Regions from separate parts of the Paenibacillus sp. FSL L8-0641 genome, predicted to be linked through region 2. Evidence: riboswitches for the same ligand, from Rfam matches in the RefSeq annotation. Region 2 holds a riboswitch; each other region holds the start of a gene.
The links. Region 2 has a riboswitch for glycine ahead of gcvT (glycine cleavage system aminomethyltransferase GcvT). Riboswitches for the same ligand answer to the same signal wherever they lie in the genome.
Positions count from the first base shown of each region.

Region 1 (4,153 bases), 3.6 Mb from region 2:
ATTGGGGTTGACCGTCAGATCCAGATGGTCGACTGCGGGGTGATATTGATCCTGGATGCGAAAAGATACGGATAATCCTTTAATTTCCAACACAGGTTCGGTATTCAATGCGCGCTTCCTCCATTCTCCATGGTCTTGTCCCGCTTATTCTCACCATGTTTGATGTTTAAAACCTCTCATGAACATTACATACCGTTTTTGTCGGAATAATTTGAATACATCCTATCACCAGTATATGGATATATCAATTAAGATTATGCTATCAACATCATTTAAAAAATCAATGATCCAGCAATAGTGCGGCCTTTCTGGCACAAAATGTAATGAAATAACCAACCACAGGTTAATTTTCATCACAAAAAAAGTCGCCTGATCCCTCAGCAGGGATCAAACGACTAACTAACCCAAGCTCACATTGAGCTCCTGACAATATAATTTACGAAGCCGCTCCATAGGAGCCAGACTTGAATGTTCTAGGATCGTACCATTTGTAGCCTGCTGCCGGAGCAGACCAAGGCTCAGGCTGTGGTTCCGTGGACGCCGCAGGCTCTTCGAATGGCAGAAGCTTCGTTGGTTGATCCAGAGTCAAACCTGCCACATCGGACAATTTCGTGTAGTCCTGCTTCCATGCAAGCCATTGAACCGTTTGCACCAGGAAGGTTGAATCATCCACTTCTTTGAAGCCATCATATGTCTTCTTCGACTGTCCGTTTTCCTCACGCACATATTTCGGTGTAGCATCTTCTACAGGGGAAGAATCACCGATGAATGCCGCCTTGCCTTGGCCTACCTTGGAGATAGCGGCATAAGGTCCTTCCGCACGGCCCCCGCCGTTATAAACCCCCTGATCTACCGCATTCCCCCATTTTTTCGTGCCTGAAGGGATATAAGCAATGCCTTTAGCCTTGGTAGGATCAATAATAGCCAGCGTAGATCCTGCATGCATGGCAATCGAGCGCACACCCTTGGTAATACCGAAAGATTGATCTGCGGCTACAATGTCGGTAGCATTCACATCACCGAGCGCATTGTAACGGAAACGAACGCCAAAGTTGGCCGCCAGCCAATCGGAGCTTGTTAATCCTTGCATTGCCGGTGATGCAGCCTCTTCTGCAGTCATGCCTTTGGCCGGATTAGTATAAGCTCCACGACGGTAGCCATTCATAACCTCGGAGGAATCCCAACGGTTTTTGTTACGGTCCGCATTATAATGATCGGAGATGAAGAAGACGCTCCCTCCGTTATTCACGTATTGCAGCAGGGCAGCCTGCTCGGATGCCTTAAAGGCAACATTCGCTTCACCAATAATGAACACATCATATTGGCGCAGCTTGTCATAGGTTATGGCCTGCTCTCCATAAGTAAAAGGAATAGGACGATTTAATGGGTCTACCGTAAAGCCTACATTACGCAGTCCATTGGCAAAGTCGGAGAAGGCGCCTTCAATGACCCAATCTGCTGCACCAGCGGTCTGTGCGTGCGTATTATCGAACAGCACCTTTTTGCCTTTTCCATCCGGCAATGTAGTACCGGGTTGACCCGGGTTGCCAGGTTCAGGTTGACCCGGGTTGCCAGGTTCAGGTTCACCAGGTTCACCTGGTTCCCCCGGCTCGCTTCCGTTCACCAGTTCAACAGCGCTTGGGCTTTTCACTCCACCAAAATTATTGTAGGCGCCAAGTGTACCCGTCACACGAATTTTGCTGCCGATCAGCTCAGGATGGCCTGACAGTCCAAATTGCCCTCTGTACGCGGATGTCAGCTGTACATCCAATAGATTAGAAGTGCTACGTTCATTAGCCTGGTCAGCAATCAGTACGTTAAAATCATTCGCAAACGGAGAAGAAAAGTTAGCCGTTTTCGATCCGGTAGCATGTCCGACGATATAACCTTCTACCGTCACCGTACCTCCACTGCTTTGGCCCTGAAGTGCTTCGGCTACTGTCAATGCTCCCTCTGCCTTGACCTGACCGAACGGAACGAAGATCCCGATCAGCAGTGATGCGATCGCTGCTAGATGCAGCATCCCTTTTAAGCGTGAACCTGTGAACCGCAAGCCTTTTACCATACGTCAATATCCCTCCTATGATTTCCATAAATGTACTTGTCCTCTATCAGATTAGCCGCCAATCTTCTAATTCCTTCCTGATTTCATCCATAATTATGTAAACTTTAATCTTTTTTATTGGAAATGCACCTGTTTCAGGATTTTGCAAAATTCGATTCCAGTCGCTCCAAAGCGCAATATCTAGACGAACTAGGCCATTTCGATCTATATATTGTTCATTGGAAGTCGCTTATTGGATTTTTGCAAAATCCTCGTTTATGTAAAAATTGAACCCTGTGATTGACACCGAGCACGTCATACATTACGCTAAGAAAGACATGTAGAACGGTATACGCGAATGAAGATGACGGGAGAGTCTGTCCAGGAGGCTTACACTCTGGCGGCACCGAAGGAGCAAGACGCCAGCACCCGGCTGGCGGATAATCTCTCAGGTCCATGTATCGTCATCTGACGCAACTCTGGAGAGAGCGCAAGCCACCCAAGGGGTAAGGCGGTAAGAACACCGCACGAAACTCTCAGGTAACGAGGACAGAGATAAGGGAAACTTCCTTATCCTGTCCTTTTTTGTGCTCACATTGTGCGTCAGCATTAGGAACCGTCATAACCGCGCAAAGACGCGGAAATACCATATAGTATGGTATTAGAACATACAGGGGGCCACACCATGCGTTTCAAAGATGTATTTTCTATTATCGGCCCGGCCATGACCGGACCTTCCAGTTCACACACTGCAGGCGCGGTGCGACTCGCACGCGTTGCCCGGCACTGGCTCGGGGCGCAGCCTGACCGTGCCCGTATGACACTGTACGGCTCCTTTGCCGACACGTATAAAGGACACGGTACAGACCTCGCGCTCATCGCAGGGCTGCTTAATTACGATACGGACGATCACCGGATTCCCGATGCCGAGCAATGGGCCGAGCAAGCCGGGATGACCGTGGAATTCGCCGTCAGTGGACTCCCCGCTCCTCATCCGAACACCGTCCGTTTCGAGTTGTGGAAGGGCGAGGATCAGCGCACACTGCTGGGCTCCTCCATCGGCGGCGGCAGCATCCATGTCCAGCAACTCAACGAATTCCGGGTCAATCTGACCGGGGAGCTGCCTACGCTGGTGCTTCTCCACTCGGATAAGCCCGGTACATTGGGCGCAATAACTTCAGCGCTGGGCGCGGCCCACATTAACATTGCCTATATGCACGTAGATCGCAAAGGCCGGGATGGTGAAGCACTCACCGCCATTGAAACGGACAGTTCTGCTCCAGCTGAACTGATTGCGGAACTGCGTTCTTTACCTCATATGTATGAAATTAAGATGATTAATTTGAAAAAAGGAGCTGAATCCGATGCGGTTTAGCCATCTACATGAGATCAGCGCTTTATGCGCTGAAGAATCCACCACGATTGGCCGCTTGATGATTCAAGAGCAGGTACAAGAAACGAATACAACGGAGGAAGAAATCTTTCGACAAATGTCTGATTATTATGAAGTCATGAAGGAAGCCGTTCATCGCGGTCAGACACAAGACACCGTATCCCGCAGTGGATTGACGGGCGGCGACGGCAAGCGCCTGGCCGAGTATCTGCGGTCAGGGGAAACCTGCTCCGGTGATGCCTCTGCGCTCGCCATGGCTTATGCCCTCTCCGTGTCGGAGGTTAATGCATCCATGGGTCGCATTGTCGCCACTCCTACCGCAGGCTCATGTGGGGTTATCCCTGGTGTGTTCATCAGTGCGCAGGAACGGTTCGGCTGGGATGATGAGCATATGGTGAACGGCCTATTCGCCGCTGGAGCCATTGGCTACGTGATCGCCAACAACTCCTTCATTTCTGGCGCGGAGGGAGGCTGTCAGGCTGAGATTGGCTCAGCTATCGGGATGGCCGCTGGCGCTATGGTCGAGCTACGCGGTGGTACGCCTGAACAGGCTGTTCACGCCGCAGGCCTCGCTCTTAAGAACACGCTCGGCCTAATCTGCGACCCCGTCGCCGGACTCGTGGAGATTCCGTGCATCGTGCGCAACGGCCTGGGAGCCGTGACTGCGCTTGCCGCAGCGGACATGGCTTTGGCGGGTGTGCGCAGCGCTATTCCGT
Region 1 is NZ_JBBOUW010000001.1:474,268-478,420, reverse strand. Features, by position in the region: gene MKY16_RS02120 (ABC transporter ATP-binding protein) at 1-108, opposite strand, end outside; gene MKY16_RS02115 (DUF6359 domain-containing protein) at 437-2,065, opposite strand; glycine riboswitch at 2,403-2,518, shown strand; gene sdaAB (L-serine ammonia-lyase, iron-sulfur-dependent subunit beta) at 2,730-3,419, shown strand; gene sdaAA (L-serine ammonia-lyase, iron-sulfur-dependent, subunit alpha) at 3,409-4,153, shown strand, end outside.
Region 1: linked by a shared signal. The riboswitch ahead of sdaAB (L-serine ammonia-lyase, iron-sulfur-dependent subunit beta) and the one ahead of gcvT (glycine cleavage system aminomethyltransferase GcvT) in region 2 are both predicted to bind glycine.

Region 2 (4,153 bases):
TCCCGGCCGAAAAATTATTGACCAGCATTTCAAAGCCTGATCTGACTTTGCCTTCAATGGCCTTGTCGAACTTCTTCAATATCCACGCAGCCAGCGGACCAGCTACCATCGCGCCCAGGAACATCGGGATATCGGCTCCTACTATGACACCCATCGTCATGATGGCACCGATCACACCTCCACGCTGTCCGTGAATCATCGTGCCCCCTGTATAACCAATCAGCAGCGGCAACAAATAATTTTTCATCGGATCAACCAACTGTGCAAAACCTTCGTTCGGGAACCATCCGGTCGGAATAAAGAGTGCCGTAATCAACCCCCACGCAATAAAGGCTCCCATATTGGGCATAACCATACCGCTAAGAAAACGGCCAAAACGCTGTACGGCGACACGAGTGCCTCCTTTTGAACTTGGCTTTGCGTCCAATGTACTCATATTCAAATCCTCCTTGTAGGTAAGCATCACTACCTTTTCTTAAAATTCATACTAAATGACAGCGCTATCTTCATCAACGAAATGAAAACGTACTTTCGTCATGAACGTTGATGACAACATTTAAATTTAAATTATCCAGGAAGATATTATACCTGCATAATTCTTCTTAATATGACCTGTAGCTATAGAAATTAGTCGAAAAACCGCGCTGGATTATGTATGATTCCTATATGGGGACAACCCACTATATCAGAACAACACACGTAATTACGTTTTCAAAAAAAGACAAAAAAATAGCCGCTACGTCAAATCATAGCGACTATTTTATACAAAAATCGAGCAAACTAACGATGCTCTTATTCAATTAAAAATCAATATAAAATTCCGAATAACACGCTATTATTTCATGCTGCATTGCTCTATTTATTACTCCGAAATCAACTGCTCATACTGATCCGCCGACAGTAGTTTGCCCAATGATTCCTCCACATCTTTATCCATCTCTACTTCTACCATCCAACCTTTGTCATATGGAGATTCATTCACTAGCTCAGGTGTACCTTCCAGCGCTTCATTCACTTTTAATATGGTTCCCGTCACCGGAGCAAAAAGGTCGGATACCGTCTTCACCGATTCAATCGTACCGATCTCCGCTCCCTGCTCAATCGTTACTCCCGCCTCAGGTAATTCTACAAAAACAATATCACCCAGTTGGTGCTGTGCAAAGTCTGTAATACCAATCCGCACCGTTCCATTCTCTGTCCGCTGAACCCACTCATGTTCGTCTGTATACCAAAGTTGCTGCTTCACTTCACCCATTCTGTTCCCCTCACTTCCATATGAATAAAATCGCATTTGCTCACCTGTATTAGACAGGTTAAGATTATGACAATAAGAACACTCATGTCAATAATACTAACAAAAATACTTCATATCACCTCCTATAGCGCTCTATATAAAAATATAATAATTTATAACAAACGCTTACATATCCTTATTTATATATTAAATGTTTTTTCTATTGTTTTTGATGACATTTTTATTGACATTTTGAATGAATTTGCGTATTAATGGGTTATAGCAAATACTTTGGGAAACACCCGACAACTGCAAACGCGGATGAACGCAGAGGGAGAGACTGCCAAAAAGATTCGCATAGCTGTTGCCGCTTGTGAGACAGTTGTGCACGCGAATCGGATCAAGTTGTTATCTGCAAAGCCAGGTAATATACTGCTGATCCCGAAGGTAGCGCCGAAGGAGTAAGCCTGCATTGCAGGTGAATCTCTCAGGCAAAAGGACCTCTGCCGGACGCATCTCTGGAGAGCATTCGCTATTGGAGCGGATCACCCAAGAGGAAACCCGGTACATACCGGGGTAACTTTCTGGTATCAAGGACAGAGCTGAAAAAAGAGTATAGACTGCTGTCTATACGTTTTTTTCGGCCTGTCTTTTTTGTTTTGCCGATCACACCGGATAGGAGTGGAAACATGACTAATTTGCGAAAAACACCGCTATATTCGTCCTACGGGACGCAGTCTGGGGTTCGTTGTATTGACTTTGGCGGCTGGGAGCTCCCCGTTCAGTTTAGCGGTATCCAAAAGGAGCATGAGGCCGTCCGGCAACGTGCGGGTTTATTCGATGTATCGCATATGGGTGAGTTTTTGGTTGAAGGCAAAGAGGCCGAAGCTTTTCTACAAAGGGTGACCACGAATGATGTCAGCCAGTTGGAACCAGGTCAGGCACAATATTCACTCCTGTGTTACCCCGATGGAGGTGTAGTAGACGACCTGCTTATTTACTGCAAAGGACCGGAGCGCTACATGCTCGTTGTGAACGCCTCCAACATTGATAAGGATTGGGATTGGTTACTTCGTCATGTGCCTGCATCCGTTCACATGGAGAATGTGTCTGATGCAATAGCATTGCTGGCATTGCAGGGACCGGAAGCAGCACGTATTGCCGCAGCCGTGGCAGATACGGATATTACGAATCTGGCATCTTTCCACTTTCATGAGAACGTGCCATTGTTCGGAGCAAAAGCACTCGTCTCACGAACCGGATATACGGGCGAAGACGGTTTTGAATTTTATGTACCTGCTGCGGAAGCACCCGCCGTATGGGAGGGTTTGCTTCGTTCCGGTGAGTCGTATGGGCTGATTCCCGCTGGACTTGGTGCTCGGGATACACTACGCTTTGAGGCTCGGTTGCCGCTGTACGGACAGGAGCTATCTGCCACGATTTCACCACTTGAAGCCGGTCTAGGGTACTTCGTCAAGCTGAATAAAGGAGATTTTATCGGTAGAGAAGCACTGCAACGTCAGAAAGATCAAGGGATTCCTCGTAAATTGATCGGGCTGGAAATGATTGATCGCGGCATCCCACGCGCCCATTATCCGGTATTCGCAGAAGGACAACGCATCGGTGAGGTCACAACGGGGACTCAGTCGCCCACCTTGAAGCGTAATCTGGGCCTCGCCTTGGTGGACAGTCGTTTTAGTGCCCTCTCCACACCGCTGGAGGTTGAGATTCGTGGCAAACGCCTGCGTGCCGAGGTAGTGGCAGCACCCTTTTATAAACGCCCGCGCTAATCTTAAACTCTCTTCATTCCAATAAAGCAAACATGTCAGATATGAACTTCCGGGTTTTTCAGCTCACACTTTTTTATTAGCTAATTACGATTTAAAATTTTGCTTTTCGAAAGGAGCCAGAACCTATGAAGCAGCATCGTTATCTCCCTATGACTGAACAAGATCAAACCGAAATGCTGCGTGTGGTGGGTGTATCATCCATTGATGATTTATTCAGTGACATTCCAGAGGCCATTCGATATCAAGGGGAACTCCCTCTTTCTTCTCGACTCGATGAGAAAGCCTTAACCCGCCACTTGGCCGAGCTGGCTGGACACAACGCCAATACAGACACACATGCCAGCTTTCTTGGCGCAGGAATTTATGATCATCATATTCCGTCGGTCATCCAGCACATCACTTCACGCTCGGAATTCTATACAGCCTACACCCCCTATCAGCCGGAAGTAAGCCAAGGCGAGCTACAAGCCATTTTCGAATTTCAGTCGTATATTTGCGAATTGACGGGCATGGCTGTAGCTAATGCCAGCATGTACGACGGAGCGACTGCACTGGCGGAAGCGGGCTCACTGTCCGCCGCAGCTACCCGCCGTAAACAGCTTATCGTATCGAGGTCCGTCCATCCAGAGGCACGTCAGGTATTGGCAACCTATGCACGCGGATTGAATTTGGACATCGTGGAGATCGGCTGTTCGGACGGTGTAACGGATGCTGATGCGTTAGCGGCGGCCGTATCGGAACAGACCGCGGCTGTTTTGGTCCAAAGCCCCAACTTTTTCGGAGCCGTGGAAAATCTACAGCCGATGGCTGACCTCATCCATGCACACAAAGGTCTTTTGGTCGTCAGTGCCAACCCACTGGCACTTGGCTTGCTGGAGACACCCGGCAAACAGGGCGCGGATATTGTGGTAGGAGACGCGCAGCCACTTGGCATCTCCTCTTCTCTCGGCGGTCCGACCTGTGGGTACTTTGCCGTTTCTCAGGCACATATGCGCCGTATCCCCGGCCGTATTGTGGGTCAGACCACTGATCGCAATGGTAAACGCGGCTTCGTGCTGACCTTGCAAGCGCGCGAACAGCATATCCGCCGCGAAAAGGCCACCTCTAACATTTGTTCCAATCAAGCGTT
Region 2 is NZ_JBBOUW010000001.1:4,028,319-4,032,471, forward strand. Features, by position in the region: gene MKY16_RS18175 (PTS mannitol transporter subunit IICB) at 1-436, opposite strand, end outside; gene gcvH (glycine cleavage system protein GcvH) at 863-1,255, opposite strand; glycine riboswitch at 1,648-1,747, shown strand; gene gcvT (glycine cleavage system aminomethyltransferase GcvT) at 1,924-3,024, shown strand; gene gcvPA (aminomethyl-transferring glycine dehydrogenase subunit GcvPA) at 3,150-4,153, shown strand, end outside.

Region 3 (4,153 bases), 160 kb from region 2:
CGTTAATCGTCTTAACGGATGAGCGTAAATTCACACTCCAGATTGCACTGTCACAATTAAACGGGATATACAATACGGATTATGCGATGGTCATTGCGGGCACCCTGCTTGCTGTACTGCCACTTATAATTTTATTTCTTTTCATTAGCCGCCAGTTTATTTCCGATCTTGCCGCCGGAGCGGTCAAAGATTAGATTTATTTGAATTCCCTTATTCATTTCATGTATAATAGTTAATCGTCATTTCAAATAGCTTACATGGTAAAGTTAGGTATTCAACAGGCAATCAGGTTAAGCGATTTACGATTTGAACATGAACTATGAACTGAGGGGAACTTTCCAGATGAACAAATTCACATATTATAACCCCACCAAATTAATATTTGGAGACAATCAAATTGAAGAACTGCAGCAGGAGCTGCTGAATTACGGCAAAAATATTTTACTGATATACGGAGGCGGAAGTGCCAAGCGAAATGGTCTGTATGACCAGGTATTAAACGCGTTAGAGCCGCTACATCTTAACATTCATGAATTGTCCGGCGTAGAGCCGAATCCGCGCTTGTCCACCGTTAAGAAGGGCATCGACATTTGCCGAAATGAAAACATCGACTTCTTACTTGCAGTAGGCGGCGGAAGCGTTATTGATTGCACCAAAGCCATCGCAGCAGGGGCTAAATATGACGGCGATGTGTGGGATATTATCAACAAAAAGCACATGCCGACCGAGGCTCTACCATTCGGCACCATCCTCACACTCGCCGCCACCGGTTCAGAAATGAATCCGGATTCTGTCATCACCAACTGGGAAACGAACGAAAAATACGTATGGGGCAGCGCGGTGACGCATCCGAAGTTTTCGATTCTGGACCCAAAAAACACCTTCTCTGTGCCACGTGATCAGACGGTATATGGCATGGTGGATATGATGAGCCATGTGTTTGAACAGTATTTTCACAATGTTAAAAATACACCGTTGCAAGATCGTATGTGCTTTTCCGTGCTGCAAACCGTGATCGAAACTGCACCTAAACTGCTGGAGGATTTGCACAACTACGAGCATCGTGAAACGATTTTATATGCCGGAACGATTGCTCTTAACGGAACACTGCAAATGGGCTACTTCGGGGACTGGGCTTCGCATACGATTGAACATGCATTATCTGCTGTATATGATATTCCTCATGCTGGCGGTCTGGCGATCCTATTCCCCAACTGGATGAGACATACGGTCGATCAGGATGCTGCACGCATGAAACGGCTGATGCTCAGCATGTTTGACTTAGACACCGTAGATAAAACAGATAGAGAAATCGCTTTGGAGGGTATTGACCGTCTTAGTGCATTCTGGACAAGTCTCGGTGCCCCTTCCACCCTGGCCGATTACAATATTAATGATGAGCAATTGGAAAAAATCGCAACCATTGCAGCCCGTGAAATGGAATATGGAGGCTTCGGTAATTATAAAAAGCTGAATCAAGAAGATATTTTAGCTATTTTGCGTGCATCGTTATAACATTCAAAAGGGAGTGTCCTCAAGCCTGTGATGGCTGAAGGCACTCCCTTTTGGAATTTATGAATTAACCGTGTGTCCCTTTTCTTCTACTTGAATAGCTGCCCCTACACTGGCACCTGCAAGAATGCCCTTTTTCTTACTAGAATTCAGAGAATCCATATAGATTCGGGTTTCTGCAACGACAATGCCTGACAAACCAAGCAGTGCAATCAGGTTCGGGAAAGCCATCATTGCGTTAAAGATATCTGCCAGCAGCCAAATGGCTTCCAACTTGATGAACGCACCTCCTGCCACAAGTGCGATGAACAAATAACGGTATGGTTTAATCCATTTGACACCCAGTAAATATTCAACACAACGTTCCCCGTAGTAATTCCAGCCCAGTATCGTTGTGAATGCAAATAAAATAAGGCTAATCGTCACGAGTTCTGCACCAGCCGGAAAGGCACTGGAAAACGCATGCTGGGTCATCAGACCTCCATCGTCATTTCCACTCCATATTCCCGTAACCAGCAACGTAAATCCCGTCAGATTACAAATAATCATCGTATCGATAAATACGCCTGTCATGGATATCAACCCTTGTTCTGCAGGCCATTTCGTCTTAGCAGCAGCTGCTGCAATTGGCGCACTTCCCAAACCGGCTTCATTAGCAAAAATACCTCTGGCAACTCCACTTCGCATCGCCAACATAATCGTCGCTCCGGCAAATCCACCCGTTGCAGATGTGGTCGAGAAGGCCCCTTGTAATACTAAAGCAATCGCATGAGGAAGCTCTCCTGCAAACTTAATGAGTACAATTAAGCAAACTACGATATAGAGCCCCGACATGAATGGAACAATCTTTGTGGATACCTTGGCAATACTTTTGAGTCCTCCAATCGTAACAACAGCAGTTAACACGGAAATAATGATCGCTGTAACTACCGTTGGCACTCCAAAGCTACTTTCCGTCGAAGAAACGATAGCCTTTACTTGCGGAAAAGTACCGATTCCAAATAGGGCTACAAGAACACCAGAAAAGGCAAACAACATCGCCAGCGGCTTGAAACGGCGGCCAAGTCCGTTTTCAATATAATACATCGGACCACCCGAAAATTGTCCGTTCCGGTCTTTAACACGGTATTTAACGGATAATAATCCTTCCGCATATTTGGTTGCCATCCCGAAAAAAGCTGCAACCAGCATCCAGAATAATGAACCGGGCCCACCCAGCTTGATCGCTGTCGCCACGCCAACAATACTTCCTGTACCTACAGTAGCTGCCAGTGCCGTACTCAATGCACCGAAGCTGCTTACATCTCCGCTACCTTCGTCCGGCGCTTTACCAATTAGCTTGAGCGCCAAAGGCAATCGAATAACCTGAAGCAGCTTCAAGCGGATCGTTAGCCACAACCCCGTGCCCATCACGAGAATAAGAAGCGGCGCTCCCCATATCCAGCTGTCAATCGTTTCTAACACATGTACCAAATTCATTTTCAACCCGCTCCTCCAACATATTAGAAAACAAAAAAGAGTCAAATCAGCTGATTCGACTCCTGGAGAGGTTAAAGGCACGAAAAAATACAACCATCTTGTGCAGGTTTCTACCTCTAATAGCTCATAAAAAAGCCTAGGGTATTCCCTGTCACAGGTTATTCGCGTCTCTGTCCTTTTGCCTGAGAGTTTAAGCAGATGTTCTCTGCGGTGCACCTTCGGCGCCCAATTAAGGGTCTCTCCAGAGTTCTGTCCGTTTACGGTCCCCGCTTGTGGCTGTAAACAGCCTAAGCACCTGAGAGTTTTGCCCCTTCGGTCGGAACCTTCGTTCCATCTCCCGCAAACATCAACCAGACATATGAAATTTTTATTCATTATACAGAAAACTTTCAGCTTATTACAAGTGAAAAGTTTGTGAAGCCCTCTGAAATATTATTATTGAGTCTATCAAAAAAGCGGGTACAGCAGATCGCATCCTTAGGATGTCCCCTGCTATACCCGCCCGAGATGATATGGAATTACAATTCTTCACCGTTGGTTGCTATCACATTTTTATACCAATTAAAAGAGTCTTTTTTGGAGCGTTTGAGCGTTCCGTTACCGTCATCATCCAGATCAACGTAAATAAATCCGTAGCGCTTGGACATTTCGGAAGTAGACATGCTCACAAGGTCGATAGGGCCCCAGCTGGTGTAACCAATCAGATCAACACCGTCGGCAATCGCTTCCTTCATTTGGGCAATATGCTGACGCAAGTAATCAATGCGATATGTGTCATGCACAGAGCCATCTTCCTCCACCTTATCATATGCACCCAAGCCATTTTCCACGATGAACAGCGGCTTTTGATAGCGATCATAAAACGTATTCAGTGTAACACGCAGGCCGATCGGATCGATCTGCCATCCCCAGTCGGAGGACTGCAGATACGGATTTTTCACGCCACCAATCAGGTTTCCTGCTGCTTTCTCGCCTTCTGGACCTGCCGATACATCGTCATGGTATAAAGACCTCTTTCCGTATATAAGATTTTTACTTTGGCCTAAGTAACCCCATCAAATGCTGCAAATGTGAATCCATACCTAACGGTAACCGTTCTCCTTTGAAATGCATTGACAGATGCTTTAAAATAGACGTAATGCCCTCATAAGCATCCTAATTG
Region 3 is NZ_JBBOUW010000001.1:4,191,771-4,195,923, forward strand. Features, by position in the region: gene MKY16_RS18925 (carbohydrate ABC transporter permease) at 1-194, shown strand, start outside; gene MKY16_RS18930 (iron-containing alcohol dehydrogenase) at 343-1,515, shown strand; gene MKY16_RS18935 (alanine/glycine:cation symporter family protein) at 1,573-2,991, opposite strand; glycine riboswitch at 3,152-3,246, opposite strand; glycine riboswitch at 3,265-3,341, opposite strand; partial or broken gene MKY16_RS18940 (family 1 glycosylhydrolase) at 3,510-3,983, opposite strand.
Region 3: linked by a shared signal. The riboswitch ahead of MKY16_RS18935 (alanine/glycine:cation symporter family protein) and the one ahead of gcvT (glycine cleavage system aminomethyltransferase GcvT) in region 2 are both predicted to bind glycine.